Regions from separate parts of the Pseudoalteromonas sp. Ld19 genome, predicted to be linked through region 2. Evidence: predicted binding sites of a transcription regulator. Region 2 holds the regulator's gene; the other holds the start of a gene.
The links. Region 2 encodes MetJ, which represses methionine synthesis genes. Its sites were predicted from a motif close to TAGACGTCTAGACGTCTA; they were not measured.

Region 1: the regulator MetJ is predicted to act here: its motif matches at 13,185-13,202, upstream of metA (homoserine O-succinyltransferase).

Annotation. Positions count from the first base shown of each region.
Region 1 covers NZ_JBISHA010000017.1:546,067-562,158, forward strand. Annotated here, with positions in the region: gene nqrM ((Na+)-NQR maturation NqrM) at 1-201, shown strand, start outside; gene ACJJVZ_RS07630 (hypothetical protein) at 990-1,655, opposite strand; gene ACJJVZ_RS07635 (phytase) at 1,787-3,766, opposite strand; gene ACJJVZ_RS07640 (purple acid phosphatase family protein) at 3,778-4,752, opposite strand; gene ACJJVZ_RS07645 (TonB-dependent receptor plug domain-containing protein) at 4,809-7,112, opposite strand; gene ACJJVZ_RS07650 (GGDEF domain-containing protein) at 7,412-8,332, shown strand; gene ACJJVZ_RS07655 (AraC family transcriptional regulator ligand-binding domain-containing protein) at 8,316-9,317, shown strand; gene ACJJVZ_RS07660 (TlpA family protein disulfide reductase) at 9,319-9,822, opposite strand; gene ACJJVZ_RS07665 (histone deacetylase) at 9,885-10,793, opposite strand; gene ACJJVZ_RS07670 (PilZ domain-containing protein) at 10,847-11,215, opposite strand; gene ettA (energy-dependent translational throttle protein EttA) at 11,371-13,044, opposite strand; gene metA (homoserine O-succinyltransferase) at 13,266-14,213, shown strand; gene ACJJVZ_RS07685 (homocysteine S-methyltransferase family protein) at 14,203-15,276, shown strand; gene metH (methionine synthase) at 15,286-16,092, shown strand, end outside.
Region 2 covers NZ_JBISHA010000017.1:36,499-52,590, forward strand. Annotated here, with positions in the region: gene rraA (ribonuclease E activity regulator RraA) at 1-273, opposite strand, end outside; gene ACJJVZ_RS05200 (phosphatase PAP2 family protein) at 479-1,018, shown strand; gene ACJJVZ_RS05205 (MJ1255/VC2487 family glycosyltransferase) at 1,015-2,049, shown strand; gene ACJJVZ_RS05210 (methyl-accepting chemotaxis protein) at 2,141-4,021, shown strand; gene ACJJVZ_RS05215 (gamma-butyrobetaine hydroxylase-like domain-containing protein) at 4,072-4,446, opposite strand; gene hslU (HslU--HslV peptidase ATPase subunit) at 4,502-5,830, opposite strand; gene hslV (ATP-dependent protease subunit HslV) at 5,842-6,360, opposite strand; gene ACJJVZ_RS05230 (SPOR domain-containing protein) at 6,440-6,958, opposite strand; gene priA (primosomal protein N') at 6,979-9,165, opposite strand; gene rpmE (50S ribosomal protein L31) at 9,397-9,612, shown strand; gene ACJJVZ_RS05245 (malic enzyme-like NAD(P)-binding protein) at 10,135-11,376, shown strand; gene metJ (met regulon transcriptional regulator MetJ) at 11,471-11,791, opposite strand; gene metB (cystathionine gamma-synthase) at 11,990-13,237, shown strand; gene metL (bifunctional aspartate kinase/homoserine dehydrogenase II) at 13,258-15,603, shown strand; gene ACJJVZ_RS05265 (penicillin-binding protein 1A) at 15,666-16,092, opposite strand, start outside.

The DNA of each region.
Region 1 (16,092 bases), 510 kb from region 2:
CTTCTTACTTTTGGCTTACTAATTTTGATAGTGTCGGCTATGGCCGTTGGTATGATCGTGCAAAAAAAATCTATGGCAAGCAGCTGTGGTGGTTTGGGCTCGGTTGGTATTGATAAAGCTTGTGATTGCGATGATCCATGTGATAAGCGCAAAAACCGTTTAGCAAAAGAGCAAGCCTGGAAAGAAAATCAAATTATTTAAGTCCACCTTAAATAAAAATATTAATTTCATTAAAAGCATGAACACTCTAACGAGTAAATAATCGCTTATTAGTACAATGTAATTGATATGAAAAGCGCTTAATAGCGCTTTTTTTGTGCCTGTAAAACCCAATACCTATTTTATTAAAAACATGATCATTCTTTCGCATTAAATAACCCTCACTGCGTTAAAAGTTATTCACGGTCGACTGCATGGATACAGGAGGTAGAGTAATGCAGAAGTAATTGCCGAGCACAACTGTATGTCATAATTTCGCCTTATGTATGCGCTATTTTCTTAGCGCCATAATAGATCACTAATTTAGTGTAATTAATGTAATGCAATATAAATGTATTAGACAAAGGTCTATGGTTTAGTTTTTTTCACCTGTTAGGTTTATTTTTCTCGTTTGTAAAATTGGAGCTAACACTCTAAAGTTTAACCATAGACACAGAGCAAGGCTCTTGTCATAAGTTTGAGGCTAAGTTAACCTCGCTTAAAAGAATCTTTATATTGTGTGTGAAGATGTTGTCAGTGTGAAAAGCAACTCAAGTTCGGTGGATTTATTTCTATAAAAAAGAATTTGAGTTGTTTTTATTTTCTGCAGCGCCGCGTAATGTAAACCAAAAATCTTTATATTGTGTGTGAAGATGTTGTCAGTGTGAAAAACGGCTCAATTTCGGTGGTGACTGAATTTGGGCTGTTTTTATTTGTGTTCCGTTATTCCTCCAGATTATTCTTCAAAGTTATATTGTTATCCTTAATTAACCAGAGTTCAGGTTAAATAACTATTTTTTAAAATCATCCGCATTGTAATAAAGGGGCTTAAAGGTGCCACAGTTTACAAATTTATAGTTTAGTTCGCTATCAGGTGGGACGAGTTTTGAAGTGCGGATCTTCTGCAAACAGGCATTTTTTAAATCTACAAAAATTAGATGATTGAAACTCGGTGCTTTTGTTATTTTATGAATGTATATACGACCATCATTATTTAGCGTGATCATATCGTATTCTTGCCATTGTGATGGTTCACTTAAATCGGTTAACTCTCGCGCGTAAAGCTGTTTACTCAGTACTATCGATTTATTTGTGTAGAGCTTATTACCACCTTGCCGATAATCACCATCATAAACATCTGCAATAATTGTGACTTCTTCGCCTCGTATTAAACGTTGAATATTAAATGGTTGTGGCTTAATTGTAATTAGCTCTGCATCTCTGACTAAGTCCAAAAAAGGAACATCAGAAACATCCACTTTATAAACGACTTGCACATCATGAGGGAGCTCATAGCCTGGTAAATTAACGGCAAAAACACTCGAGTTTTGATTTATTAATACCATCGCGTGCTCAGCATTATATGCGGGATCGACCGGCGGAAGCTCTACTTTTTCTTCCTCTGCTAGAGTAAAGCTACTTATCGTTATTAGTAACAAAGTAAATAATAGGCGCATAATTATCTCAATCAATTTATAAGCTTAAATTATAGTATAAAAAAGGCTCGTATGAGCCTTTTAAATATCTGAATAAATAACCTGAACTACAGGATATAAATATCTTAACGAGAATTCAGGTTAAATAAGCACTACTTAATTGCTTTTTTAACCTCTCGCCAATCTACTATTTTAAAGTTTTGCGGTTGTTGTGGAAGTCGGTTATAGCCATCTTGTACAACTAAAATGCCCTCAGGATAACCTGGTAAGGGTTTAGCCGTAACGGTTAATCCATCGGTTTCTGATACGCCATCAATACCGCGAGACAAATCACTTATAACGCTAAATTTTCCCGCAAACTCTAAACTTGGTGCTGTAACGCCCTGATCATCACCATTTATTTTATAAAGCACATAACTGTCATCACCTTGGCTCGAAACAACTAGGTAACGGGCTTTGTCGCCATGATAAATCTCCATGCCTTCAACATCATCAATGAGCTGCTCGTTTACTGTTTGCAGTAAAGTGGGCGTTATTCCTGCCGTTGGCTCTGCACCAATAAACCAAATGCCAGCATCCTCCTCGCCTACGAATAATTGCCCTAGTTTATCATCGGCACTACAGCCTTCAGGTTGGCTGGGTAAGCTAAACTCACGAACTAGTTTACCGGTAATATTATCGCCATTTTCATTAAGTTTATATTGCTGATAAAGCCCTGATTTATCATTTATAAACACATAATTACCAGTGCCTGATGAATACATACATAAGCCGTAAATTTCATTAAGATTAGTTGGAATATCAGTGATATGTTTTATATTGTTACTGGCTTGTACGGTAAATACACTAATACTATTAAGGCTACGGTTACTGGCCGTTATTAATGTATTTGTGTTGTTTTTAATAGTGTTATTTTGACGTAGATCAACGTTATTTAAACGGCCCACTTCAAGTGACTGTTCAAGCTTGCCATTAAGGTTATACACCATTAATCCACGGCGTTTATCTGTGCCTAAAATCAAGCTGTTTGCTGTGTTTTTAGGGTTGATCCAAATTGCTGGATCGTCTGCTGCATCACCAAAAGCTTTCACGGGAGTCGTTTGTGCGCTGGCTTTAATTTTAGTGATTGATTGTACGTTTGTTTTTAATGAGTTATTAATAGGCGTTACAGGTAGCGAGCTTTGCATATAAACACCCGTTTCGTCGTTATATAATATGGCAGTTGCAGTGCTATTGCTTGTGTAATTTATTGCTACCGACTCCAAGCTTAAGCCTCCGCTTAGCGTCCAGTTTTTAAAAGCCTTGCTGATTGGATCATACGCATAGACTTGATTATTTTCGGTGCTGGTAAACCAAATCATCCCATCAGATGACGTTGATAGGGCACCGAGCTCGGCGTTTAGTGCACCAAAAGGCGCCACTAAAGCGATTGGCTTTTTATTTGCTTTCGATTCAGCATTGGCATTTATTGCCCATATACCTATTTCGCCTTCGCTTACAAATAAAGTATTAGTCGCCGTACTTACTGCACAGCCAGACGCTTCATTTACGCCTGAAAATTCACGTACATTTATATTAAGCGCTTTATTATTTATGGTATTAAAAATAATGGTTTCTGTAATTAATCCGCGTACATCGGGTACAAATGCTGATATTGCCCCAGTTTCTTTATTTGCAAATAAGCATACTGTATCTGGTCGCGCTTGTGGCGTTGCGATACGTGTAACCTCAGTGATTTTCAAGCTAGTTTTATGTTGTTCTAGTTTGAATATAATTACGTTATCTTGGTTGTTATCGATTGTAGCGACTAAAAACGAGCTCGCGGTTAATTGACTAATAGAAAGCGCTTCAAAGTTACCTTTTTTAATAATATTACTTTGTTGCGTTGTGCTATCAGCAATCACCAAACCTTTGCTTTTACTTGTTAGTAACCAGTTATTATTACTTAACCATGCAGCTTGTGATCCTTGCATATTATTTGTTGGACCAAACTCAGTATTATCAATGACAGCTTGGGACGCTGTATTTTGTACCGCTGAATGCGTAGTAACGCTATTATTACAAGCACTTAATGCGCTAAATACTAGGCCACTTACAATTAGGCTAAGAGGTGTTTTTAATTTAAAATTCATGGTATTACCCTTTATTGGTCAAAGCGCTTTTGGGTGCTATAACGCACTTCGCCTTTATAATTTATAGCGGTTACTTTTAGTACTTTATCGTTTATAGAAAAGCTCAAAAATCCTGGTGTGGCTTCTGCAAAACGCGTAAATTTGCGTTGTTTTACATTACGTACTTTGCCACCTGCGCCGGATATAAAATGCGCGAGTTTACTGTTTTTTGTCTGGTTATGTTGAAGATCATGCTCATGCCCAGCTATGTATGCTTGAACACCATTTTGCTCAAGTATAGGCTCAAGTAAATTACGCAATTTTTCATTTAGTCCATAACGTTTACCGCTGCTATAAAGCGGGTGGTGGCCTATAACTATTTTCCAACGTGCTTTGCTGGTAGCCAGTTGGTTATTCAGCCATGTTAATTGTGCTTGGCCGTCTTGCGCTTGTGTTACTTTATATTTTTCGCGTGTTTTGTATTCTGGATTTAATGGATTAGTGTCTAAAAATACCATTAATACTTGCTCGCCATCTTTTAAAGTAAAGGTTTTGCTGTAATAGCGTGCAGGTAAATTCCAGCGCTGACTTTTATTACTGTAATCAAGTTGTGCTTGTGCGTTACCTAAATAGTCGTGATTGCCCAGTACCACATACCAAGGCTCAAATGTGTGAGGGCCGTGATAAATATCTTCGTATGCACTTTGCCAAAGTGGGTCGTTAATACTTGCAATGCCATTGGGGTAAAAGTTATCACCGGTTGAAATAATAAAATCTCCATCCGTTTGATACATCGCTATTTCTAGCTGGTGGGCGACCTCTTTTTGATCAAAATGGCCATTATGACCCCAATCACCTATTACCGTAAAATTCAAACTTTTAGGTAGTGCGCTCAAATCAGCTATCTTTTGTTGCTCGTATACCGCGTTGGTATAGGTTACGTTTGCTAATGCACATTGAATGGGGCATAGACTAAGTGCGATTAGCAATAATGTTTTTTTAATCATGGTTACTCTCCCATGTTAAGTGATGCTATTTGATGAGCACCACTTAACAAATTTACTTAAAACGCGTAACGCAGCATTATTTGATAAACAGGACCCGCTTCTTCAGATTCAATTTCGTACTCATCAAAGCGTCTACTAAACTGATCATCAACGGTATCAAACTTATTAAAGGTTTCGTCTTTACTTGCATCAAGTAGATTTGAGCCTACTAAGCGCAGCGTTATGTCTTCCCAGCGTTTTTCTATAAAAATTTCAAAATCGGCACTGTAAGACGTTGTTACTTCCTCACCTACAATGCGTCCATAAGCATCACCTTGCTTACGATAAGTTGCGCCAAAAGCCGCTCTAAGCTTCGGTAAATCTTGAATAAACCCAACGTTATACACGTAGTCTGATTGGTCATTAAATTTGCGTTCCCCAAAAAAGTCAGTGACTTCACTATCAAGCCACGAATAGTTTAAAAACACGCCAGTGTTAGGCATATTAAATGCGCCAAGTGGTGTCGATAAATCAAGTTCAATCCCTTTTACATTACCGTCCCCCGTATTGCGTGGTTGCAGTACAAACGTGCCTTCGCCTTCAGAGCCTTGTTGCTCTGTGTTTGCTATTTCTATTAGGTCGTTTACTTTGCGATAAAATAAATTAATACCCACAACGCCACTTTTCCCTAAACGATATTCGTAGCCTAAATCCATACCCCAAGCTGATTCGGGTTTTAATTCAGGGTTACCTAGTTGGTCGTTATCGCCAAGTTCTTTTTCGATAAGTGCGGGTGTCAAAAAATCAAATTCAGGGCGGCGTAAACTACGTGCAACTGATGCGCTAATACGGCCATTTTCAGTGACGTTATAACGAAAGTGTGCAGAAGGAAGAATAAAGTCATAATTGTTATCTTCGGTTACAGCAACAGTTTTGTCATTGATTTTTGAGTCGGTAGATTCCCAGCGTGCGCCTAGCTCCCAAGCAAACAAATCATCTTGGTGTTTAACAAGTGCAAACACGTCAAAGCGATCTTCTTCTAAGGTACTTACGCCTCCAGTAACAGCGTCATATTCACTGTCAAAGGTAGCGAGTGTTAGTGGGGTTGCCGCATATTGATCCCAGCGGGTAAGGGCTAACGCTCGCTCGTTTTGCGATTCAAAAATTTCACTGTCACGCTTTTTACTTTGTAAAAATGCACCAAATTGAATTTCTTTATTTTCGCCCCAAGGCTGGCTATGTTGCCATTGCAGTGTCCATTCTTTGTCGTCTATTGCGCTTTTAGTTTGCTCTTCTTCAAATACCATAGGCAGCTCTGAGGTATCTAGCTCTACTTCTTGCTCATAGACGGATTCTTCAAATTTGGCGAACCCAAACTTAAATTTACTGGTGCCGTTTAGAAGTGGGAACTCATAAGCGGTATTGATATTGTAATTAGTCTGATCGATATACTTAACATTGGCGTTATCGGTTTCTAAGTTTCCACCATTTACAATATCGCTATTGGTGGCAGTGGGGTCATTGTATTCAAATGAGCGCTCATCTTCAGTTCGCTCTGTATCAACCCACATTGCGCTAATATTAAACTGACTGTCGTCATTAAAAATAATTTCGTAGCTGGCGTTAAGTGATGTGTCGTCGCCATCGCGCGTATCAGATTGATCTTCTCGGTTATCAAATTCTTCCGTTTTATAGTTTTTATTATTTTCTGGGCTATCGCCATAGCGCTGGCTGGTTTTTTGTTTTGGGTTATATCGTCCTTGTAAATTTGCACCAAGCAGTAATCGCCCTCCGGCTAATTCGGTACCGTATACGCCCGCTAAACTTTCTTTAAACTCACCATTGTCATAACGTAAGCCACCAACACGTAAGTAACCGCCGTCGAGGCTATAACCATCGCGCAATACAATATTTAATGTGCCCGCTATCGCATCGGCTGAACGATTCGCGCTTGATGAGCGAATTATTTCAACGCGTTCGATTAACTCAGCCGGAATTCGGTCAACAAAAAATGAACGGTCGGCACCCGCGCCAGGCACTTCCTCACCGTTTATAAGCACTTTAGTATAGGCAGGGCTTAAGCCTCGCATCCGCGCACCATCCGATTCAAGCACATCCGATAAGAATGTAACGCTAGGTACGCGTTTTAAAGCATCACCGGCTGTAAGCGGTTCAAAGCGTTGAAAGTACTCTTGTGAATACTCTAAAGTGGGTGCAAGTTCGTCTGAGCGATTTCTGTAACCAATTTCGCCATATACAACAATTTTTTCAGAAACCTCAATGTCTTTCTTTTTAGTTTCTTTTGCATCATCTTCTGCATACGCCGTTAAATTACATAATGCTAATGCGGCTACCAGTGCTTTTATTTTAAAGTGTTTCATTGTATTTGCTCTTGGTTATTACAGGGTTGTTTCTTGGTATGGCGAGCAAACTAAGGTTGTTTGATGACGTAAATGTGACAAGGTATGTATTAAACACGCGTATTTAGTGACGTTTGAGCAACACGCAGAGCTTATTGAGCTTTTCGCACTCCTAGTAAAGCAATGCGTTATGCACTGTGCAGCGCTGTTTTTAAAGTCCCTATCATTTTGTTGTCATATAGCTGAGCTAATATGACCCTGCTAACACAAACTGATATGAACTAACTTTAAAACTCATTTATAAACAAAAGATACAACACATGCGATTTAATCCCTTTACCAGCCACCGACTATTAACAAACGCCATCATTAGCCTATTTTTAAGTGCTGTGTTTTTAAGTGCTTATTTAGGTGAACTAAAAACGTATGCTTATATTCAATGGCTCGATATTATGGGGGAGGGCGGCATTGTATTAATGACTCTTGTTTGGATCTCCGTGTTATTAATATCTAGGCCCCCCAGTAAAGTAACAACTTACTTGGTGATTGGTATCGGGCTATTTATGTTTTCAGCCACGCTCGATTTACTTGATGAGTGGTTAATGCATCCTGCGCATCAATGGCTAAGTTGGATTGAATCACTGCCCGCGCCGCTAGGCATGCTATTAACGAGTGTAGGTTTGTATTACTGGCATCAAGAGCAATATGTATTAAATCGTCAGTTACGCCGTCGCGAAGTGCATTTACGTGAGCACGACAAAGTATGCTCAGTCACAGGCCTTTATAAAGCGCAGTATTTAGATTCAGTAATTAACGAGCAATTAATTAGCACGCAGCCGTTTTGGTTAGGAGCTATTGATATACGTGATTTCTCGCACTTTAATAATGAATTTGGTTTTAGTGAGGGTGACAGGTTACTGCGTGAAATAAGTGAGTTATTACTTATGAATTGCCGATTAAGTGATGTGGTGTGCCGTTATGCGGGAGATTGTTTTATGGTGCTAATGCCTGCGACCACAGAGCAACAAGCAAAAGAGTTGATGGCGCAAATTAAAGGGGCTTTAAGGCACTGCGCATTTAAAGTTGAGGCGTCAAAAAAAGCAAGGTTTCAGCATGTAACGACAGCTTTAATACAAGGAAATGTACGCAATAACACGCGGACATTAACAAGCCAGTTGCACAGCCAATTACAGCAAAAAAAGTATCAACAAAAAGTAGCGCAACGTGCATACCTTTGTTAATCAAAATGATAAGTACCTAAGCGCACAAGGGCTTATCACAACAATTGTAGAACTGGCACAGAACCGAGGGATTGATTTACATAAACTGTTGCGGGGGACTGGTATTTTTGAGCAAGATTTACTTAATTTTCAGCATGCATTTAGTATCTCTCAGCAGGTGCGTTTATTAGCACAATTTAAGTCATTGATGAAAAGTACCGACAGTGGCTTTTTACTCGGTAGCCAGCTAATTAACGATACACGAGCTGAAGCACAAACCCTTATGTACAGCGCTAATTTAGCTCAAGTATTAAAGCAGTTATCGCTTTTAAGAATGCAGCTAGCGCCTTTGTTATTTAGTCAAACGTATATTAAAAACAATAATTTTTATATTTATATTCAGCCCGCGCACGGGCTCGACGAAGATTTATACCATTATGTTTTAGAGATATACAGCACCGCATTTTATAGTTTACTTAAACGAGTAAGCACAAGTTATCCCCATTGCCAGTTTGACTTTGCGTTTAAGCGCCCTCGCCATATTCAAGAATACGAACATAATTTGGGACTCAAGGTTAGTTTTGATAAGCCATGTACACGCTGGGTATTAAATAAAACTATGTTACGGGCCAGAAATCCGCATGCTAGTCAATTACGCTTTATGCAAGCTCAGTCGCAGTTACATAACAAAAATGTAGTTAGCATGACTTTTATTGAAGCGGTCTGTCGGTACTTATATGCCTATCCAAGTGTCAATTTAGAGTTTACTGCCAAACATTTTGCAATGAGCCCAGCAACATTTAAGCGCAAACTTAAACTCAATGGTGTACGCTTTTCAACGTTAATTGATGCTCAAAATAAGCATAAAGCGATTTATTTACTTACCTTATGTGCTAAACGAAATGAACAAGTCGCTGAGCAGTTGGCTTTTTATGATATACCTAACTTTCGGCGTGCATTTAAACGTTGGACAGGTTTAACTCCGAGCCAGTTAAAAACGCAGTAAGCTACTTTGTTTTTACATTAATAGAATGCAGTAAGGTGCGTGCATTTAAATGCAGGTTTGCATCTTCTGGGTTTGAAGTGTTAATAAGCCAAACAACGCGGCCTTTTTTATCAATAAATAAGGTAGTCGGTGTCCCTCGTATACTTAATTGCGCTGCAATTACGTCCGCTTTTACTGCTGTTTTAAAAGTATACCCTCTGTCTGAAAGTGCTTTAGCGGGAGTGGCATCGTCATCTTCTTTAAAACTCACGGCAATAACTTTTAAGCCCATGTCGTTTATTTTTTGAAGCGCGGGTTGCAGCTTTTTACAGTATGGGCACCAAGTCGCCCAAAAATGCAAAACATAAGGCTGGCCCACTAAGTCATGAGTATTAATGATAGAGCCATCTGCCATTTGTAAATTTAATGTAGGCAATTGAGGATGCGCTTCATCTGTGTTTTGATCTTGCGCATATAGAGTAAAGCTTAATAAAAAGAGTGAGATAGCAGTAAGTAGTTGTGTCATAGTGTTTTCGTTTTTATTGTCTGTATTAAATAAGAACGAGAATTTAACATTTTTATTTCATATTAAAAGCGAGCGGCTTGCTCAACTATAATTGCGTGGCGTTTAGCAAGACGAAGGTGATCTCTATCATAACCGCCGCCAATCACAGTGGCTACTGGCGTGTTGTGCTCAAGGCAGCGTTTAAGCACTAAGTGGTCGCGTTTGACTATTCCATCCCAACTGATATCTAATTTACCTAGCCCATCGTCTTGCCATATATCAACGCCTGCGTCGTAAAGCACTAAGCTTGGGTTTAGCTCTTTAAGTAAATAACTTAAGGTGTCGTCTACTATGGCGAGATATTCGTCGTCTTTCATATTGTCGGCCAAGCCAATATCCAAATCACTAGGGGACTTTCTAAAGGGAAAGTTTTTTTCACAATGAATAGAGCAAGTATAAGCATAGGGTTGATGCTGTAACATTGCAGCTGTGCCGTCGCCTTGGTGCACATCTAAATCAAAAATAAGCACATTAGTCACTTCGCCACTTTTTATTAACGTCTCGGCAGTAAAGGCTAAATCATTAACCATGCAAAAACCTGAACCAAAGTCATGATGTGCGTGATGTGTGCCACCCGCTAAGTGACACGCTATGCCGTGTTGAAGTGCTAAGCGAGCCGTTTGCAGCGTACCTTGCGGGGCTGTAAATGTACGATTCATTAACTCTTGTGACCAAGGTAAGCCAATGCGACGCATGGTTTTTTCATTTAAGCGGTTGTGCCATAGATCTTGAATGTAGTTATCGCAATGCACAAGTTCAAGTGGCCCTGGCTTGCCTAATATTGGCTCAACTAGATTATTGCCAATTAAGCCAAGCTCTGCAACATGCTCATATAAATGTGCAAACTTACTCATTGCAAAGCGGTGTTTTGGATCAAAACTAAACGAGTAATTGGGGTGATACACTAAAGGTAAATGTGGATTTAAGATCATGTTTGCACAAGTTAAAAAATTTGCTCTATGGTAATCAACTAATCTAAATGAGTCTATTGTTGTGTGTCGTGGATCAACATAGCGAGCTCGCGATGTAATAGTTCGTCATCGGCTAAATTTAACTCAATTAAGCGCTTTAAATGCGTAATACTGTCTATATCAATATAATGGCATTTTAGGCCTATGTGGTCTGCTTTTATATGAGAAACCATAACTTCCATTTTTATTTCTATTTCGCTTTGCGGGAGTGTAAAGCACAGTATTGCATTGGTATTAGTGCTGCTAGTAAAGGCGTCACATCTAGTAATTAACGCGCCATGTAAAGATATATCGAGTAATTTACATGGGTATTGATGATCATTAAAAATTACTTGTGCATCGGTTGAAAATAAAACACGAGAAAACTGACGACGATTTTGCATAACCTAACTTGGCCTTATTGTTTTTATAATAAATTAATCATAGCGGGTAATTCTCTACATGCTAGAAAATAAGTGTTTAGAATACTGGTGGCATAAAAAAGCCCCGCATAAATGCAGGGCTTAGTGTGACTGTAATAAATTAGCTACAGTCAGGATTAGCCAATTTTTTTGTACTTAATACGTTTAGGTTGAGCTGCTGCTGCACCTAATGTCTTTTTAAGCCACTCTTCGTATTCAGTGTAGTTACCATCAAAGAAGTTAATTTGACCTTCATCGCGGTAATCTAAAATATGTGTAGCAATACGGTCAAGGAACCAACGGTCATGCGATATACACATTACACAGCCTGGGAACTCTAAAATAGCGTTCTCAAGTGCACGTAGTGTTTCAACGTCCAAGTCATTGGTTGGCTCATCCAGTAATAACACATTGCCGCCCGCTTTTAATAACTTAGCAAGGTGTAAACGGTTGCGTTCACCACCTGATAGATCTTTAACAAACTTTTGCTGATCGTTACCTTTAAAGTTAAAGCGACTTACATACGCACGGCTTGGGAACTCAAAGTTACCAATTTTTAATACGTCTTGACCGTCTGATATTTCTTGGAAAACAGTTTTGCTTTCGTCCATCCCGTCGCGGAACTGATCAACAGTCGCAAGGTGTACAGTTTCACCAACGCTGATGCTACCGCTGTCTTGCTCTTGCTCACCGCTTATCATTTTAAATAGCGTTGATTTACCTGCACCATTAGCACCAATAATACCCACAATAGCGCCCTTAGGCATGCTAAAGCTTAAATCGTCAATTAAAACGCGATCGCCAAAGCTCTTACGAAGATTAGTTACTTCAAGTACTTGGTCGCCTAAACGCGGGCCAGGTGGAATAAACATTTCGTTAGTTTCGTTACGCTTTTGGTAATCAGATTGCTGCATTTCAGTAAACTGAGCCATACGTGCTTTTGACTTAGCTTGGCGACCTTTAGGGTTTGAACGAACCCATTCAAGTTCTTGCGCAATTGATTTTTGACGCGCTTTTTCTGATTTTTGTTCTTGCTGCAGGCGCGCATCTTTTTGTTCAAGCCAAGAAGAGTAGTTACCTTCCCATGGAATACCTTCGCCACGGTCAAGCTCTAATATCCAACCAGCTACATTATCAAGGAAGTAACGGTCATGCGTTACTGCCACAACGGTGCCTTCGTAATCGTGTAAGAAACGCTCTAACCATGCAACCGACTCAGCATCCAAGTGGTTAGTTGGCTCATCGAGAATAAGCATGTCTGGTTTTTCAAGTAATAATCGGCATATAGCAACACGACGACGCTCACCACCTGAAAGGTGCTCAATTTTAGCATCCCATTCTGGCAGACGAAGTGCATCAGCAGCACGCTCTAAAACGTTGTCGATGTTATGACCATCGTGCGCCTGAATAACCGCCTCAAGCTCGCCTTGCTCTTTTGCAAGTGCGTCAAAGTCAGCACCTTCCATTGCGTATTCGTTATACACTTCGTCAAGACGGCTAAGTGCATGTTTAACTTCGCCAACAGCTTCTTCAACAATTTCACGCACTGTTTTACTTTCGTCCAGTACAGGCTCTTGTGGCAAGTAACCAATTTTTGTACCAGGCTGAGGATGTGCTTCACCTTCAAAATCTTGGTCAACACCGGCCATAATGCGAAGTAAAGTAGATTTACCAGAACCGTTTAAACCAAGCACACCAATTTTTGCGCCAGGGAAAAAGTGCAACGAAATATCTTTTAAGATAGTGCGCTTAGGTGGCACAACCTTAGATACTCGACTCATCGAGAATATAAATTTATCAGGTAAAACCATGAAAGGAGCCTTCAAATAATAATAAAAATTTCAATGTTGTATTGTAGTGGCTCTCAGGTGAAACAGTCAACGAATGGCATAGTTTTAAAGCACTAAAGCATGCTTGTAAGCAAAGTATAAAATCATGAATAAATTTCATTTGGACATCTATACATCTAGAGGTTGATATTTTTTACTTTCAGTTCATAATTAGCACAGGTTTTTATGAACAGGAGTGAAGTATGCCAATTACAGTAAAAGACGAGTTGCCGGCTATTGCGCGTTTACGTCAAGAAGACGTATTTGTAATGCCAAAAAGTCGTGCAAAAACGCAAGAAATACGCCCAATGCGTTTGGCTATTTTAAACTTAATGCCTAATAAAGTAGAAACCGAAGTTCAGTTTATTCGCTTACTTGCCAACTCGCCTTTGCAAGTAAACGTAGAACTACTACGCCTTGACACTCACCGCAGTAGTAGCAACTCAGAAGAGCACCTTGATACCTTTTATCGTTATTTTTCTGAAGTTAAAGACAACAATTACGATGCATTAATAGTAACAGGTGCGCCACTTGCCCATTTAGAATACGACGATGTAGCATATTGGGATGAGCTAAAGGTCATTATTGATTGGGCCGAGCAACACGTTACCTCTACGTTATTTTCGTGCTGGGCAGCACATGCCGCGCTATATCACCATTACAATTTAAAGCGCGATTTAAAAGACGACAAACTGTGTGGCGTATTTACTCACCAATGTTATTTTGAGCACGGTGCACTGACTCGCGGATTCGACGACACCTTTTTAGTACCGCACTCACGCTATGGCCACATTGATATAAATAAAATAAACGCCTGTGATGAGCTGGTGGTATTGGCTGGCTCTGAGCGAGTAGGGGCTTACTTACTTAAAAACAAATCGGGTAGCCAAGTGTTTATAACCGGTCACCCAGAGTACGACGCCGACTCGCTAAAAGCAGAATATGAGCGAGATTGTAAAAAAAGCCCCAATGCACCAAAACCCGAAAATTACTTTGTGGACGATGATGCAACCAAACAACCTTCAAAAACGTGGCAAAGCCATGCTTTTTTACTTTTTTCGAACTGGTTAAATTACTACGTGTACCAAACCACACCGTATGATATTAATTTAGTTAGCCAAGATGTGAGGACTAACAACTATGCCGAATAACGCGCCTACAAATAATAAGCAAGCCGAAATAAGTACAGCATTAAAAGAACGCATTTTAATTTTAGATGGCGCTATGGGCACCATGATCCAAGATCATAAGCTAGAAGAAGAAGACTATCGCGGCGAGCGTTTTAAAGACTGGCATGTATTAATTAAAGGCAATAACGATTTATTAAGCCTAACCAAGCCCGATTTAATCACCGATATTCATCGTGATTTTTTATCAGCGGGCGCCGATATTATCGAAACTAACACGTTTAACTCGACCACTATCTCGATGGAAGATTACGACATGGCAAGCCTAAGCCGTGAAATAAACCGAGAGTCGGCTAAATTAGCACGCGCAATTTGCGATGAATTTACAGCTAAAACGCCAGAAAAACCACGCTATGTAGCCGGTGTTTTAGGACCAACCTCTAAAACGTGTTCAATTTCGCCAGACGTAAACGATCCGGGTTACCGAAATGTCACCTTTGATAAACTCGTTACTGCGTATGTTGAGTCTACCCTTGCATTAATGGAAGGCGGCGCCGATTTAATACTAATCGAAACTATATTCGACACCCTTAATGCAAAAGCCGCCTCGTTTGGCGTAGAAGAAGCCTTTGAGCAAGCTGGGCGTACATTACCAGTTATGATCTCGGGCACTATTACCGATGCCTCTGGCCGTACGCTTTCGGGGCAAACAACCGAAGCATTTTATAACTCTATTCGCCATATTAAGCCTATTTCGATTGGTTTAAACTGCGCACTTGGTCCTGATTTACTGCGCCAATACGTAGAAGAGCTGTCGCGCGTGTGCGAAACCTTTACATCGGTACACCCTAATGCGGGCTTACCAAATGAGTTTGGTGAATACGACTTAGAAGCGGGCGATATGGCAACCGAAATTATCGATTGGGGTAAATCGGGCTTTATTAATATAGTAGGCGGGTGCTGCGGTACCACGCCTGCGCATATTCGCGCGTTTGCAAAAGGGCTTGAAGGCGTTAAGCCTCGCCAATTGCCAGAGCTTGAAGTACGCATGCGTTTATCGGGCCTCGAAGCCTGTAACTTAAATTAAGGAGCCAACATGACACAGCAAATAGCAGTATTTACCAATGTTGGTGAGCGTACCAATGTAACTGGTTCGGCTATGTTTAAACGCCTAATCATGGAAGAAGATTTTGAAGCCGCGCTAACAGTGGCCCGCGAACAAGTAGAAAACGGCGCACAGGTTATTGATATAAACATGGACGAAGCCATGTTGGACTCAAAAGCCGCCATGGTTAAGTTTTTAAACTTAATAGCCTCGGAGCCCGATATTTCTCGTGTACCCATTATGGTCGACTCCTCAAAATGGGAAGTAATAGAAGCCGGCTTAAAGTGTATTCAAGGCAAGGCTATTGTTAACTCAATATCGCTAAAAGAGGGCGAAGAGCCATTTATTCGCCAAGCTAAAATAATAAAACGTTTTGGCGCAGCTGCCGTTGTAATGGCGTTTGATACCGACGGACAAGCCGACACGGCAGACCGAAAGTTCGCAATATGTGCGCGCAGTTATAAAATATTGGTAGAAGACATTGGCTTTGCGCCAGAAGATATTATTTTCGACCCTAATATATTTGCCGTAGCCACCGGTATTGAAGAGCACGACAACTACGCTGTAGAATTTATTGAAGGCACACGCCGCATTAAGCAAAACTTACCGCACTGTAAAGTGTCGGGCGGTGTATCAAATGTATCGTTTTCGTTTAGGGGTAATAACCCCGTACGTGAAGCCATTCACTCGGTGTTTTTATATCATGCCATTCAAGCGGGTATGGACATGGGTATTGTAAATGCGGGGCAACTCGCCGTTTACGATGATATACCAGCAGAGCTTCGTAAAGCCGTTACC
Region 2 (16,092 bases):
AATAATGCCATTCCAGTTATTTTCAAGTGCTAACTCGGCCAGTTCAATATCAATAAGTGCACGACGAGTTGAGCCACCGCCATCAATAAGCAGCACTAAGCCTGTACCATCTTGAGAAAGCAATTCGCGGATCAGTTCATTATTTTCAAAACATTTGACCGTTTTAATGCGGCCACCAAAGCTGTGTCGACCACCAAAGTTGATGAACATAGGCTCTAGCACGTCAACCACATCAGCAAAGTGGTCACATAAGTCAGAAGTGCTGTAATCCATTATTTTATCCTCAAAAGATACATTAATTTATACCTCAGTATACCCTCCTTATATGCAATAACAACGACTTAATCGCAGTAAATTTAGCCAAAACAAAGCCTAAATCAATAATAGCAACAATAGTGTCTTAAAAGCGTCACTCAATTGTTATTTACAACACCTAAGCTAAATCAGTGTTCATATATTATGCAGCGTGGAGTAAGTGATGGATGATAATAATATGCTTAAAAAGGTAGCTCAGGTGGATGAGCAATTATTTTTAACTCTGTTTAATTACAACTCACCTAGATGGCTTAAAGTAATAGCATTTGGGTTGTCTAAAAGCGGCGATGGTGGTTTGTACTTGCTTATGTGCGCAGCTGTTTGGTGGCTTAGCAATAACGAGCAGCACCAATTACTACCCATTACAATTTTGGTTGGCTTTGCCATAGAAAGACCCATCTATTTTTTAGCGAAAAAGAGCTTTGCCCGGGTGAGACCTTGTGATTGCTTAGTTACGAATGCGTACATAGTACCCAGTGATAAATTTAGTTTACCGTCAGGGCACAGTGCCGCCGCATTTCTTGTTGCTATTATATTGAGCAATTTTTTCCCTGAGTATGTGTGGTTGTTATTTGGCTGGGCTTCTAGTGTGGCAATTTCTCGTGTGGTCTTAGGTGTACACTTTCCTGCAGATATTATTCTCGGTGCAATTATTGGCAGTTCTTGTGGCTTATTTGCATTAGTCTTGGTGGTTCCTGTATGAAAATACTGTATGGCATTCAAGGCACTGGTAATGGTCACATAACGCGAGCTCGTGTTATGGCGAGCTGTTTTAAACAACATGGAATTGATGTTGATTATATTTTTTCAGGGCGTGCTACTAAAGACTATTTTGATATGCAGGAATTTGGACATTATAAGAGTTTTCGAGGGTTATCTTTTAACACTAAAAATGGTCAAATAAAAAGCTTACAAACAGTTAAAAATGCGCGGATTTGTGAGTTGGTTTCAGATATAAAGTCACTCGATATAAAACAGTATGATTTTATACTTAACGACTTTGAACCAATTACGGCATGGGCTGCAAAACGTGCAGGCGTTCCTGTTGTAGGAATTAGCCACCAAGCGGCGTTTTTATCAGACAGCGTGCCGATGTTCAGCCGAGGTATTTTACGTAAATCTTTAATTAAATATTATGCCCCAGCAAACACTTATCTCGGTGTTCATTGGCAGCCATTTGCAGATAATATTATTCCTCCTTTTATCGCAAACCATCAACATGGTAACCCTGTTGCAGTAATGAATAAGGTATTGGTATATTTACCATTTGAAAATTTAAATAGTATTATCGATTACTTAAAAGATTTCCCCGAAAAAGAGTTTTATTGTTACCACCCTCATGCATCAAATCAGTCAATGGGGCATATTCATTTACGTGCTCCATCGCGTGTTAGTTTTTTAAATGACTTAGCCAATACCAGTGGTGTTATTGGTAATGCAGGGTTTGAGCTGGCAAGTGAGGCGCTTAAGCTAGGTAAAAAGCTACTTTTAAAACCACTTGATGGGCAGTTTGAGCAAGGCGCGAATGCGCAAACGTTGTTATCAATGAGGATGGCGCATGTAATGAATTACTTAAACCCGCAAGCACTAGATGATTGGAATAGTGCCCCACAAAATAAACGAATTAATTATCCTAGTGATCCCACACCGTTAATTAACTGGTTGGTAAATAAGCAATGGTGTAATACGCAATCACTGCATAAAGGGCTTTGGGGAAGTGTAAATGTGTCATAGCAGAAATAAATTAAAAATTTACTCTGATAATTGAACCACTTGATCTATGCTTAGCTATACTAGAGAAGAATATTAAATATAGGCTCTTAGAATGAATTTTTTGCAGAATCTTACTATCAAACGTCGCTTGCAATTAAATGCGATTGTTGTTGGCTTAGCAATGATTGTTTTATTATGTGTGATAATTTTTGAATCACGTACCACTTTGAATTTAAATAAAACGATTCAATTGGCGGAAGAGCTTAATGTACATTCATTAGCATTACGTAACCACGAAAAAAACTTCTTGTTTTACAAGCAAGAAGATTCACTGGCTGAGTTTGAAATGAATTTTAAGCAGCTAAGCATTAAAATTACTAAGTTAAAACAATTAATGACTCAGCAGGGGATTTCTGCTGCTCAGCTTGAACGTTTTGAACAACTAATAAACAGCTATAACAACGACTTTAACACGGTTACTACGCTGCAAAAAGAGATTGGGTTGACCCCTAAAGATGGCTTATACGGAAAGCTAAGAAGTGCAGTGCACGAAGTCGAAGTACTATTAAAAGAGCAAGAAAACTACAAGCTTTTATCATCTATGTTACAACTTCGGCGCTCAGAAAAAGATTTTATGCTTAGATTTGATGATAAATATCTAGGCCGCTTTAATGAAAGTATAAATACCTTTAAGCAGCAGATTGCATCGGCTGATTTGTTAAGTAGTTATAAAACACAAATAACCCCGCTAATTGATACCTACCAAAATGAGTTTAAAACACTTGTGCAAGCGCAAACTGAATTAGGGTTAGATCTCAACTCTGGTGCGCTGGGTGTTATGCAAGAGAGCGTAAATAAAAGTGAAAAAATTGTTACTCAAATCGTTCAAGATACCAAGCTACAAGTTGAAAAAAGCGTAGAGCAAGCGCAGTTTTTAGCTATTCTCGTTTTTGTTATTGCAGGTGTTATTGTTTTAGCTTTGGTTTATTTTACTAGTCGCTCAATTATCATTCCTATTGAACGTGTTTATCATACTATAAATGATATTCGCCGCAGCAATGATCTTACTATTTTGATAGAGCAGACTGGCAAAGATGAAATCACCACGATGACAGTCGACTTCAATAGCTTAATCGGTGACTTTAAACACCTAGTTAACGATGTTAATGGGGCTTTGAATACACTTAATATTGCCACAGAGCATTTGTCAGAGAATACATCAGCAACAAGCTCTGGTATGCAAGAGCAATTGCATGAAGCTGATATGGTGGCAACGGCAGCCACTGAGATGCAAGCAACAATTCAGGATATTTCACATAATACTGAGGCTGCGGCTAAAAAAGCTGAATCAACCAACTTGAGCGCACAGCAAGGGCGTAATGAGGTTGAGTCAACCGTTAAGCAAATTAGAGAGCTGTCTGGCTCACTGGGAGATGCATCGAGCGTTGTTTCTCAATTAGAAAAAGATGGTGAGACTATTGGATCTGTACTCGATGTGATTCGTGCCATTGCAGAACAAACCAACTTATTGGCACTTAACGCAGCGATTGAAGCTGCAAGAGCTGGTGAATATGGACGCGGTTTTGCGGTTGTAGCAGATGAAGTTCGTTCATTAGCAAAACGTACCCAAGAGTCCACAAGTGAGATTGAAGGTATAATAAGTACTTTGCAGCAGCGTACACAAGAAGTCGTCAGTATTATGCATAAGTGCCGCTCACAGGGGGACGAAAGTGCATCGCAGGCAATTAAAGCTGGCGATTTACTTGGAGCAATAACGGAAGATGTACAAACGATAATGGAAATGAGCACACAAATTGCCGTAGCCATTGATGAGCAAAGCCAAGTGGCATCAGAGGTAAATAAAAACGTAGTGCGTATACGCGATATTGCACAAAGCGCATCAGAAAATGCATCTAGCAATGCACAAACAAGTGAAGAAGTATCTCAACAATCTCGTGTGCTATTTGCTGCTATTGATAAGTTTAAGGTGTAATCAACAAGCTATTTATAACTTACAATAAACTATTAAATGGCCAATAAGGTTTAAGGAATAAACTTTATTGGCACACTATCTTTATTGTTTTTATGCTCGTTTATACGTTGTAAATATTCATCCCACAGTGCGCTTTGCTGCTCTTGTAGTTTTGCAAAATATTGCCAGCTGAATAATCCACTATTATGACCATCATCAAAGCCTAAACGAAGCGCATAGTGCCCAACGGGTTCAATACTGTTAATACTCACAGATTGCTTATTAAACACTAACTTCATCGGACCTGAACCATGTCCTTGTACTTCAGCAGATGGAGAATGGACGCGTAAAAATTCACTACTAAATACCGATTTGCTTTCGTCATCAAAGTAAATATCTACGTTTTTACTTATGCTGTGGTAATGTATTTTTGTTACGTGTTTCATTTTTATCCCATTAAAAAGCCCCCATAACGGAGGCTTTTAGTATAAGGGGTATCAATTAAAGAATGAAGCGGCTTAAGTCTTCATCTTCAACCAATGCACCTAGGTGTTTTTCAACATAAGCGGCGTCAATAGTAAGTGACGAACCTGCTTTTTCAGAAGCGTCGTATGAAATCTCTTCCATTAACTTTTCCATCACAGTATGCAAACGGCGAGCACCGATATTTTCAGTTTTTTCGTTAACTTGCCATGCCGCTTTTGCAATACGATCAATAGCATCATCACTAAACTCAACAGTTACCTGTTCAGTTTTTAGAAGCTCTCGTTGCTGCTCTGTAAGCGATGCATGAGGTTCTGTGAGAATGCGTTTGAAGTCATCAGCAGTAAGCGCTTCAAGCTCTACACGAATTGGCAGGCGACCTTGTAGCTCAGGGATCATGTCAGATGGTTTTGCCATTTGAAATGCACCAGAGGCAATAAACAACATATGGTCAGTTTTAACCATGCCGTGTTTAGTGTTTACTGTTGAACCTTCAATAAGCGGCAGTAAATCGCGCTGCACACCTTCACGGCTAACATCAGGACCTGAAGAATCACCACGCTTACAAATTTTGTCTATTTCATCAATAAACACAATACCATTTTGTTCTACTGCAAAAATAGCTTGTTCTTTTAGCTCTTCAGGGTTCACTAATTTCGCGGCTTCTTCTTCCGTTAATAGTTTGAAGGCTTCTTTGATTTTTAGCTTACGTTTAGTGCGTTTGTCGCCACCCATGTTTTGAAACATGCTTTGCAGCTGGTTGGTCATATCTTCCATACCAGGGGGCGCCATAATCTCTACGTTTGGCTGTGTTTGAGCTAAATCAATTTCAATTTCTTTATCATCTAGCTGGCCTTCACGTAGTTTTTTACGAAACGTTTGACGTGTTGAGGAGTTATCATCACGCTGTGTTTCGCCGTATTGATCTTTAACAGGAGGAAGCAAGGCATCTAAAATACGCTCTTCGGCCGCTTCTTCTGCGAGATGTTTAAATTTTTTGGTTTGCTGCTCACGAGTCATTTTAATCGACACGTCGACTAAATCACGGATGATCGTATCAACTTCTTTACCAACATAGCCAACTTCGGTGAATTTTGTCGCTTCTACTTTAATGAATGGCGCATTCGCTAATTTTGCTAAACGGCGTGCAATTTCTGTTTTACCTACGCCAGTTGGGCCAATCATTAGAATGTTTTTAGGTGTCACTTCACCACGTAAATCTTCATTAAGTTGCATACGGCGCCAGCGATTGCGAAGTGCAATAGCCACTGCTTTTTTTGCATTCGCTTGGCCAATAATGTGTTGATCTAGTTCGTGAACAATTTCTCTTGGGGTCATTGCAGACATAGCGGTTCCTATTATAATTCTTCGATGGTTTGGAAATTATTAGTGAATACGCAGATATTGCCTGCAATAGTTAAGCTTTTTTCGACGATTTCACGAGCGCTTAAGTCGGTATTTTCTAATAAGGCTGTTGCTGCAGATTGGGCAAAATTACCGCCACTGCCGATGGCGATTAGATCATTCTCTGGCTGCACCACATCACCGTTACCGGTAATAATAAGAGATGCAGTTTCATCTGCTACAGCGAGCAATGCTTCGAGTTTTCGAAGAGCCCGATCGCTGCGCCAGTCCTTAGCCATTTCGACCGCTGCTTTGGTTAGGTTGCCTTGGTGCATTTCTAATTTACTTTCAAAGCGTTCGAAAAGGGTAAAGGCATCAGCAGTACCGCCGGCAAAGCCAGCAATTACTTTGCCATGATAAAGGCGTCTAACTTTACGGGCGTTGCCTTTCATTACGGTGTTACCAAGAGATACTTGGCCGTCACCGCCGATTACAACTTTGTCGCCGCGGCGTACACTTACGATAGTAGTCATGTTATTCCTCATCATCGAGCTGTAGAGACAACTCGTAAAAAACGATTATGATGAGGTTATATGGGTGAATGGTTTATTTTCAAGTCCAGTTCCAAATTCCGCAGCTGACTATATTCACACGTTTAAGCTTGTTTTTATCACTTTCGGCTTGGCGTTTGGTTTTATAAGGCCCTAAACGCACCTTGTGCCAAGTGCCTTCTTGCTTAATTTCAGATATAAGTCCTGCAAATGCAATTTTAGCTTTGAGTGATTCGGCTTGGGCGTGGGTTTTAAATGAACCACATTGCATAACGTAAGGACCTTTTTGCTCAAGCTGTTTTACCTCAACTTGAATTTCGTGGTTTCTAATTTCTTTAATAAATGCGGGCGTACGTGGGATAACCACTTCGACCTTTTTTTCAGCTGTCGTCGAGTTAGCCTGCTTTTCTACCAGCTTAGGATCGGCGTTACTTTTAATAAACCATAACCCGTAGACGAAACCGCCTACAAGTAAAAGAGCAATACTCACTAAAAAAATCGGAAATGGTTTTTTCGCAGGTGCTTGCTTATTGTTTTTTCTGTTTGCTGGTTTTTTGTTAATGTAATCGTGCTGTGCCATAGCGTTATTTTGGCCTTAACCTAAATCATGTCTATAGGGTCTACGTCTAAGCTCCAGCGGACTTTTTGTGCGAGTTTGCTTGAGCTTAAATAATCAACCATTTGCGCAAGATATTGGTGCAGTATGCGGCGATCTTGCGCTTGAATATGTAACTGAAAACGATACATACCTGCGACCCTTTCTAGAGGCGCAGGTATCGGGCCGAGCAATTGTATACCAGATACCCCATTGACTGGAACCAAATCAGTCAAAAAGTCGACGACTTGCTTAATGCTATGTCCTTGAGCACGAACAATAGCCATATTTGTAATTGGAGGGAGATCGGCATCATCGCGTTCACTCAGTGCAAAGCGAGCAAAGTCTTGATATCCATTGTTAACCAAGTCTTGTAAAAGTGGATGCTCAGGAAAGTGGGTCTGCAATAGTACTTGGCCTGGTTCTCCAGAGCGCCCAGCACGTCCTGCTACTTGTGTAACAAGCTGAGCTAAATGTTCGGTTGCTCTAAAGTCACAGGAGTATAAACCGCTATCTACATCTAAAATAAGCACCAAGCTGACATCTGCAAAGTGATGACCTTTGGCAAGCATTTGTGTGCCAACTAAAATACGTGCTCCCCCTAAGTTAATTTCATCAAGTGCTTTTTCAAGACTCCCTTTACGACGAGTTGAATCGCGATCAATGCGCGTGATCGGCGTATCAGGGAACTCAGTTGATAAAAACTCTTCTATTTGCTCTGTACCTTTGCCGTTGGGGAATATTTGCGTACTGCCACAATCAGGACATTGATGAGGCACCGGGTATTGATCGCCACAATGGTGGCAAATCATTTGACCAATCGCTTTGTGAAACGTTGCGCTAGTGCTACAGCGTTTACACTCGCTTAGCCAGCCGCATTCATGACAAATAAGCGTGGGCGAAAAGCCTCGGCGATTTAAAAATACCATCACCTGTTTACCACGATTTAAATGCTGACGCATAGTGGCAAGGCTTGCATGGGCTATACCAGCTTGATCGGGCTGGCCTTTCATGTCGAGTAATTTGAATTGGTTGTCGGTCGCGGTTTGTGCACGCTCAGTTAGGCTCAATAGCTTATATTTATTATTAATCGCTTTGTGAAGTGTTTCAAGCGCGGGCGTAGCACTGCCTAATATGAGTGGAATCTTATGCTGAAATGCTCTGTATGCGGCTAAATCACGAGCATGATAGCGAAGGGTATCTTGCTGCTTAAATGAAGAGTCGTGTTCTTCATCAACCACTATCATACCGAGTTGCAAAAAGGGCAGAAAGATACTCGAGCGAGTGCCTATTACGATTGCACAGCTGCCTTTTTCGCAAAATCGCCATGTTTGGAGTCTTTCGTTATCGGTCAGGGCTGAATGCCAAAGCATAATGGGTGTATCAGGAAAGCGGCGACGAAAGCGATTAACTGTCTGGGGGGTTAAACCTATTTCGGGAACTAATACGAGGGCTTGCTCACCACGCTTTAATACCTCTTCAAGGCACTGTAAATATACTTCAGTTTTACCACTGCCTGTCACACCTTCCAATAAAAAGCTGCTAAAGCCTTTGCTTTGATTAATCGCCGTACAGGCAACCGCTTGCTCTTTATTAAGAATTGGTTTGCTACCAACTTTGGGGGTAATGCTTTGCCATTGGTTATCGTGTTCGATAGTTTGTGTGACAAGTTCTTTATCAATGAGGCTATCGATGGTTTTTTTGCTAAAGCCTAAGGCTTTTAGTTCAGTTAAAGACGACTTACCTGATTGTGATAACTGCTTCAATAAGTTGAGTTGAGTTTTGGCTTTTAATGACGGTACTTTAGCGCCTTTTTCAGTAAGCATTACCATGTTAATGCTTGTTTTGTCTGGTGATTCACCTTGGCGTAGTGCACTAGGCAGGGCTATATGAATCGTTTCGCCCAAAGGGTAGCAATAATAACGAGCGGTAAAGCTAAGAAGCGCTAAGTGTTGCGTAGATAAAATAGGAGCATCGTCAATGACTTCAAGAATACTTTTAATTTTATTTTCAGGAACTTCAGTGTTGGTTTTTAAAGCTAATATAACGGCCACTTTACGTTGGTTGCCAAAAGGGACTAAAACACGCATTCCAGGCTTTAGATCCGAAACCAAGCCTGAGAGCTGTTCATCTACTTTATAATCAAAGGTGCGCGGTAACGGGACTTTTATAGCAACTTCAACAAAACGCATAACAACTCAACTAATAAAATTAATGGTGTAATGTACTAAATATACGGTTAAAAACCTACTAGCAAATTATAACCGTTTTATTATTTGATTACTTTTTTAGCAAAAAATATAATTAAACCTTGTGTGCTTGGTAGTTGTTGGATAAAATCCGCCACCAACAAATTTGTTTTAACGACGTATGGTACCAAACTACGGGTTTGGAGAGCGATGCGGCCTTAACTAGAGGTTTCTATGAAAGAAGGTATTCACCCTAAGTACGAAGTAATTTCAGCAACATGTTCATGCGGAAATGAATTCGAAACAAGCTCTACTCTTTGTAAAAACATTCACTTAGACGTATGTTCTGCGTGTCACCCGTTTTACACTGGTAAGCAAAAAGTTTTAGACACTGGCGGACGTGTTGATCGTTTCAACAAGCGTTTCGGTGCACTTGGTAGCAAGAAGTAATTTTTGCTATTTAGTAAAGGAAGCACCTTAGGGTGCTTTTTTTATGCCTAAAATTCATCTTTTATTTACTTTTCCTGCCTATTTTGACGTTATCTTCTTTGCATAACTATTTCCTGTTCTTATTCTGAGTATGCATAAACCTTTGCAGACAAAGTACGCAATAGTCTCTATATTTTGAAGTGTTCAATTTTTAACTAAGTTGTTAAATGTAGCTAACGTGAAGATAAATGTTTTTAAAGTAGAGTATTAAGCTGTTTATAGTTATTTATACTAAAAATTTGACAGTCGTTTTTAGAGAAAACGACTCGCGGCTAAAAGTACCTCTAAAATTCTTTTTATATGAATTTCTATTTATGAAATGTCAGTATATCTTCGCAAAGTTACTGAAAAACCTCTTAAAATCAATGAATCTAGCATATAACAGGATAGACCTGATATTGCTTGGAATTTAAAAATAATAAGGGTATCGTAACCCAGACAACACCTCTCACTTTAACTTAAATTGCAGGATACAATCGCGTTATGTCAGACTTTCGTGAACAAGCACTACATTACCATTCTCATCCCGTTCCAGGAAAAATCAGCATTGAGCTAACCAAGCCTGCCGAAACGGTTCAAGATTTAGCCCTAGCATATAGCCCAGGTGTTGCTGAACCTGTGCGTGAAATTGCTGCTGATCCTGCAAATGCTTATAAATATACCGGTAAAGGTAATATGGTTGCGGTCATTACTAATGGTACTGCAATTTTAGGTCTGGGTAATTTAGGGCCACTCGCATCTAAACCCGTAATGGAAGGCAAGGCTTTATTATTTAAGCGTTTTGCAGGCCTAGACTCGATTGATATTGAAGTTAAGCACCGTACTACCGAAGACTTTATAAATACAGTTGCAAATATAGCAGATACATTTGGTGGCATTAATCTCGAAGATATTAAAGCACCAGAGTGTTTTGAAATCGAAAAAGCGTTAATTGAGCGCTGTAGCATTCCAGTTTTTCATGACGATCAACACGGCACCGCCATTGTTACCGCTGCAGGTATGCTTAATGCGCTTGAGGTACAGGGAAAGTCAATTGAAGATGCGACTATTGTTTGTTTAGGGGCCGGTGCCGCTGCTGTTGCGTGCATGGAGTTACTAATTAAGTGTGGTGCGCTACGCGAGCATATCTATATGTTAGATCGCAAAGGGGTTATTCACACACGCCGTGATGATTTAAATGAGTACAAGCAATTGTTTGCCAATAATACCGATAAACGTACGTTGCAAGATGTAATTGCAGACGCAGATGTATTTGTTGGTGTATCGGGACCTAATTTATTAGGTGCTGAAGATTTAAAGTTAATGGCTGATAAGCCGGTTGTGTTTGCGTGCTCAAACCCAGATCCTGAAATAGATCCTGCACTCGCACACAGCGCACGTAACGATTTAATTATGGCAACAGGGCGCTCTGATTACCCTAATCAGGTTAACAACGTTTTATGTTTCCCGTTTATTTTCCGTGGCGCACTTGATGTTCGTGCAAGCGCGATTAACGACGAAATGAAAATAGCCGCAGTAGAGGCTATTCGCAGTATTGCTAAAGAGCCTGTACCGGCTGAAGTATTAAAAGCCGCAGGTGTGGATAAATTAGAATTTGGCGCTCATTATATTATTCCAAAGCCGATGGACCCACGTTTACTTCCACGTATAGCAAGGGCAGTAGCGCTTGCTGCTGTTGAGTCGGGTGTAGCGCGTATTGAGCTACCTGAAAACTATATGCAGTAAAGTATGCAGTAAAGTATGCAGTAAAATATGCAGTAAAATTCAGTTATAAAAAAACCTCAGTAATTACTGAGGTTTTTTTATGTTTTTTAAACGCTTAATCTTCATTTAAAACAGGTACTTCAAGCCCCATTTCTTGCATTATTTTTTTCACTTCTTCTGGTACTTTTTCGGCATTATCTTTACGTAAATCGTCGTCATTAGGTAAAGGTTGGCCTGTAAATGCATGTAAAAAAGCTTCGCATAATAGTTCACTGTTTGTCGCATGGCGTAGGTTACTAATTTGACGACGTGTACGTTCATCAGTTAATACTTTTAATACATTTAGTGGGATCGAAACGGTGATCTTTTTAACTTGTTCTGATTTTTTACCGTGTTCTGCGTATGGGTGAATATACTCACCATTCCATTTAGCCATAAGATGTATCGTTGCCTCAGATTATTAATTGCTCACACAAGATAAAAGCGTGTGAATATGCGTGAAATTCTATCGATTTAAAAAAGATAGTCAAATACTTGTTATTTAGCCATCTAGCGGTTTAAATGTTTTGACTTCTTAAATTGAATAAACTACTCTTTTAGACGTCTAAACATCCAAATTAATTAGGTGACAAGTATGAGTGGAAAAAATAAAGCAACTATTGCAGTGCGTAGCGGTATAGAGGCTGATAAACAGCATGGTGCAGTGGTAGCTCCACTCTATTTGTCGACAACGTATTCGTTTGCTGATTTTGATACTAAGCGCCAATATGATTACGGCCGTAGCGGTAATCCTAATCGTGATATTTTAGCTGAAACGCTTGCAGAGCTCGAAGGTGGGGCGCGTGGCATTATTACAGCTACAGGCATGGCTGCTGTGCATTTAGCTACGCAGCTACTTAATCACGACGATACATTGGTGATCCCACACGACTGTTACGGTGGTAGTTATCGTTTATTTACTTCATTACAAAAGCGCGGCTTATTAAAACTTAAAGTTTTAGACTTAACTAAACAACAGAGCCTTGATCAAATATTAGAGATTAAACCAAAATTAATTTGGATAGAAACACCCAGTAACCCAGTATTACGTTTAACTGATATTAAAGCGGTCACTGAAATTGCAAAACAATGCGGTGCATTGGTTGCAGCAGATAACACATTTTTGTCACCAGCATTACAAAACCCAATTAAATTTGGAGTAGACATTGTCGTGCACTCTACAACTAAGTATATCAATGGCCATTCGGATGTTGTTGGTGGTGCAGTCATAACCGCAACACAAGCACTGGGTGATGAACTTGCTTGGTGGGCAAATAATATTGGTATTACAGGGGCACCTTTTGATAGCTACTTAACATTACGAGGTTTGCGTACCTTAAATATCCGTTTAAAACAGCACCAAGAAAACGCATTAGCAATTGCTAAGTATCTTGAAGAATCTGAGTTTGTTAGCCAAGTTTATTATCCAGGTCTTGAGTCGCATCCTCAACATGAATTAGCGAAAGCACAGCAGCTTGGTTTTGGTGGCATGGTTAGCTTTGATATTAAAGGCGACATACACGATGCGGCTGCATTTTTAACAAGCTTAAAAGAGTTTAGTTTAGCTGAGTCATTAGGGGGAGTGGAGAGTCTAATTTGCCACCCTGCGACAATGACTCATGCAGGAATGGAAGAAGAAGCACGCTTAGAAGCGGGGGTGGGCGATACGCTTATCCGTATTTCGGTTGGTATTGAAGATATACATGATTTACTTGCAGACTTTGATCGCGTATTTAATCTTGTTAAACCAGGGTATAAAAAGAACGAAAGTCACGCAGGGAAAAGGGCTGGCGTTTCTAATAACAATGTTAAATTAAGTGCTGCTCATCCGGCACTTTGGTGATTAAAATGGATTGGTACAATATGGTTAACTGTGTACATAAATTTGGCGGTTCGAGCTTAGGGTCGGCCGAACGTTATCAAAGTGTGGCAAAAATTATTTTAGGGCACACTCAACTAGGTGATTGTGTGGTTGTGTCGGCATCAGGTAAAACAACCGATACCTTAGTAACTTTGTGGCAAAGCTATCAACAAAAAGACACGCAAGCTGTTGCTGATATTGTGTTGCAGTTGAGTAATCATCAAGGTGATTTAATTGAACAATTACTGCGCGCAGATGTTAAGCGCAATGCATTACATACATTAAACGAAGAGTTAAATTTAATCGCTGAGCTTGCTAAAAATGGACAGTTACAAGAATCTGCATTGCTTGCCCATGGGGAATTATGGTCGGCGCGTTTATTGGCCGCTTATTTACAGCAGCTTAATGTTGAAGCTTGCCTGCAAGATGCCAGAAATCTGTTTATCTTAAATGACGGGCAATTATTACATGCGCAAAATATTCAACAATGTAGTGGGTTAATTGCCAGTAATAAAATTAATGTCGTCACTGGGTTCATTGCGTCCAACAGCCTTGGTGATACCGTAACGCTTGGGCGTAATGGCAGCGATTACAGCGCGACTTTATTAGCAAGTTACTGTAATGCAAAGCACGTAAGTATCTGGACTGATACGCAAGGTATATTTAGCGCCGACCCCCGTAAAGTAAATAAAGCGATTAAGTACGCAAAAGTGTGTCGCGGGCAAGCGAATTTGCTAGCCAGATTAGGCAATCCTGTTTTGCATGCAAAAACACTATCTCCACTTAAAAATACCGACATAAAACTTGCTGTGCGCAGTAGTTACGATGTACAAGCTAGTCAAACCGATATAGTTAAGGAAGGCTGTGTAAAACAAAAACGTTTTATAACAACCTTACAGAATGTCGATTTATTAGTTATTGAAGGTCTGAGTGAAGGTGAGGTTACTCATGTTAGCCAGCTTATTCAGCACAGCCTTCATCATTTTAGTCAAGATGGAGATACGTATTTAGTGGTACCAGCAGCTTCAACGTATCAGGTAGTAAGCTACTTCGCTGGCAGAGCGAATATTAGTGAATCGAATTTAAATGGTTGTGCGGTTTTAGCTCCTGAGCAGGACGTAAATACGTTAGCTTTACATGCCCTTGATTTACTCAACCTACAAAGTATTCAGCCTCGTTTTGTACATCAAGGTGATGGCTATGTATTACTACTGACAGATCAATTAATTGATAGTGATATTTTAAGTATATTACACGATAAGCTTATTAATAAAGGGCAAGAAGTTGCGCTGATAGTGGCAGGACTGGGTAATGTCGGTGAAGTATTTATTGAGCAGCTATCTACTCAACTCGATCGTTTATCGGATAACTTTAGCGTCAAACTTGTGGGGTTAGTGCGATCGACACAGATGCTATTTAATGCCAGTGGTATCAATACAGTACAATGGAAAACTCAATGGCAACATGAAGCAAATAACTACAATGAACATGATTTATTGAGCGCGATCAATGAGCTAGATTATGAGCATAAAGTAGTTGTTGATATAACCGCCAGTGAAAAATTTAGTGCGTTATATACTGATCTTGTTGAACGCAATTGCCATTTAATTAGCGCTAATAAATATGCAGGAACAGCTCCAACTATTTGGTATGAAGCACTGTGTAAAAGCATTACAGAAAAAAACTTGCATTGGCGCTATAACACAAGTGTTGGAGCTGGTTTACCAATTAACTTTGCACTCGCTGATTTACAAAATAGTGGCGACAAAATTACGCGCATAGAAGGTGTTTTCTCCGGGACATTATCGTGGTTATGTAGTAAATATGATGGTTCAAAAGCATTTTCTGATTTAGTGCTCGAAGCACAAAGTATGGGCTTTACAGAGCCTGACCCTAGAGAGGATTTATCGGGTCGAGATATGCAGCGCAAGTTGCTGATTTTAGCGCGTGAGCTGGGCATTAAATTAGACCTTGACGATATAGCGTTATCGGCACTTATGCCCGATGAGCTGGCTCAAGGTAGTTGGAATGATTTTATTGATCAAAAAGATCAGTTAGATGAATTTATAAAAGCGCATGCCCATAAAGCGCAATTAGAGAATTCAGTTCTTCGTTACACGGGGTTATTAGAAATAAATCAAGGTAAAATAACCGCGAAGGTTGGTATCAGTTATGTAGCAAAAGGCAATGCTTTGGCTAATTTAACACCTGGCGACAATATATTTGTGATTAACAGTCAATGGTACAGCGATAACGCGTTAGTTATTCAGGGTCCAGGTGCTGGAAAGGAAGTTACAGCAGCTGGCATTCACTCAGATTTATACTGGCTGATGCAAAATTTAAAGTGACAGCATATAGCCAAAAGCAAACAGGCAGCTAAATTAGCTGCCTGTTTATTTGCGAAAATAACCTAAAATAGCTCTTCTTCAGTTTTAGTCTCTTCTTCAAAAATATCAGTTGGCTGCGAAAGTACGTATTTCGTTGGTGCAGTGCCTTTATCAAAGTATTCAAACCGGCTGGTATAGTCATTTTTATGGCTTAACAAGCCAGTCGCTAAATCAATTCGAATTGAAATAAGACCTTCTGGTGGCTCTATCGGCGCCTCTGGTACGCCCTCAAGTGCAGCTTTCATGAACTCAATCCATGCAGGTTGAGCTGTTTTTGCTCCAGACTCAGCACCTGAAATTTGACTGCTATCAAGATTGTTATTGTATGTTGAACGACCTAAAGAATTTCCAGGGTTGTCAAAGCCAACCCAAACAGAGGTCAGCACATTTTTATTAAATCCACTAAACCAAGTATCAACGGAGTCATTAGTAGTGCCTGTTTTGCCAGAA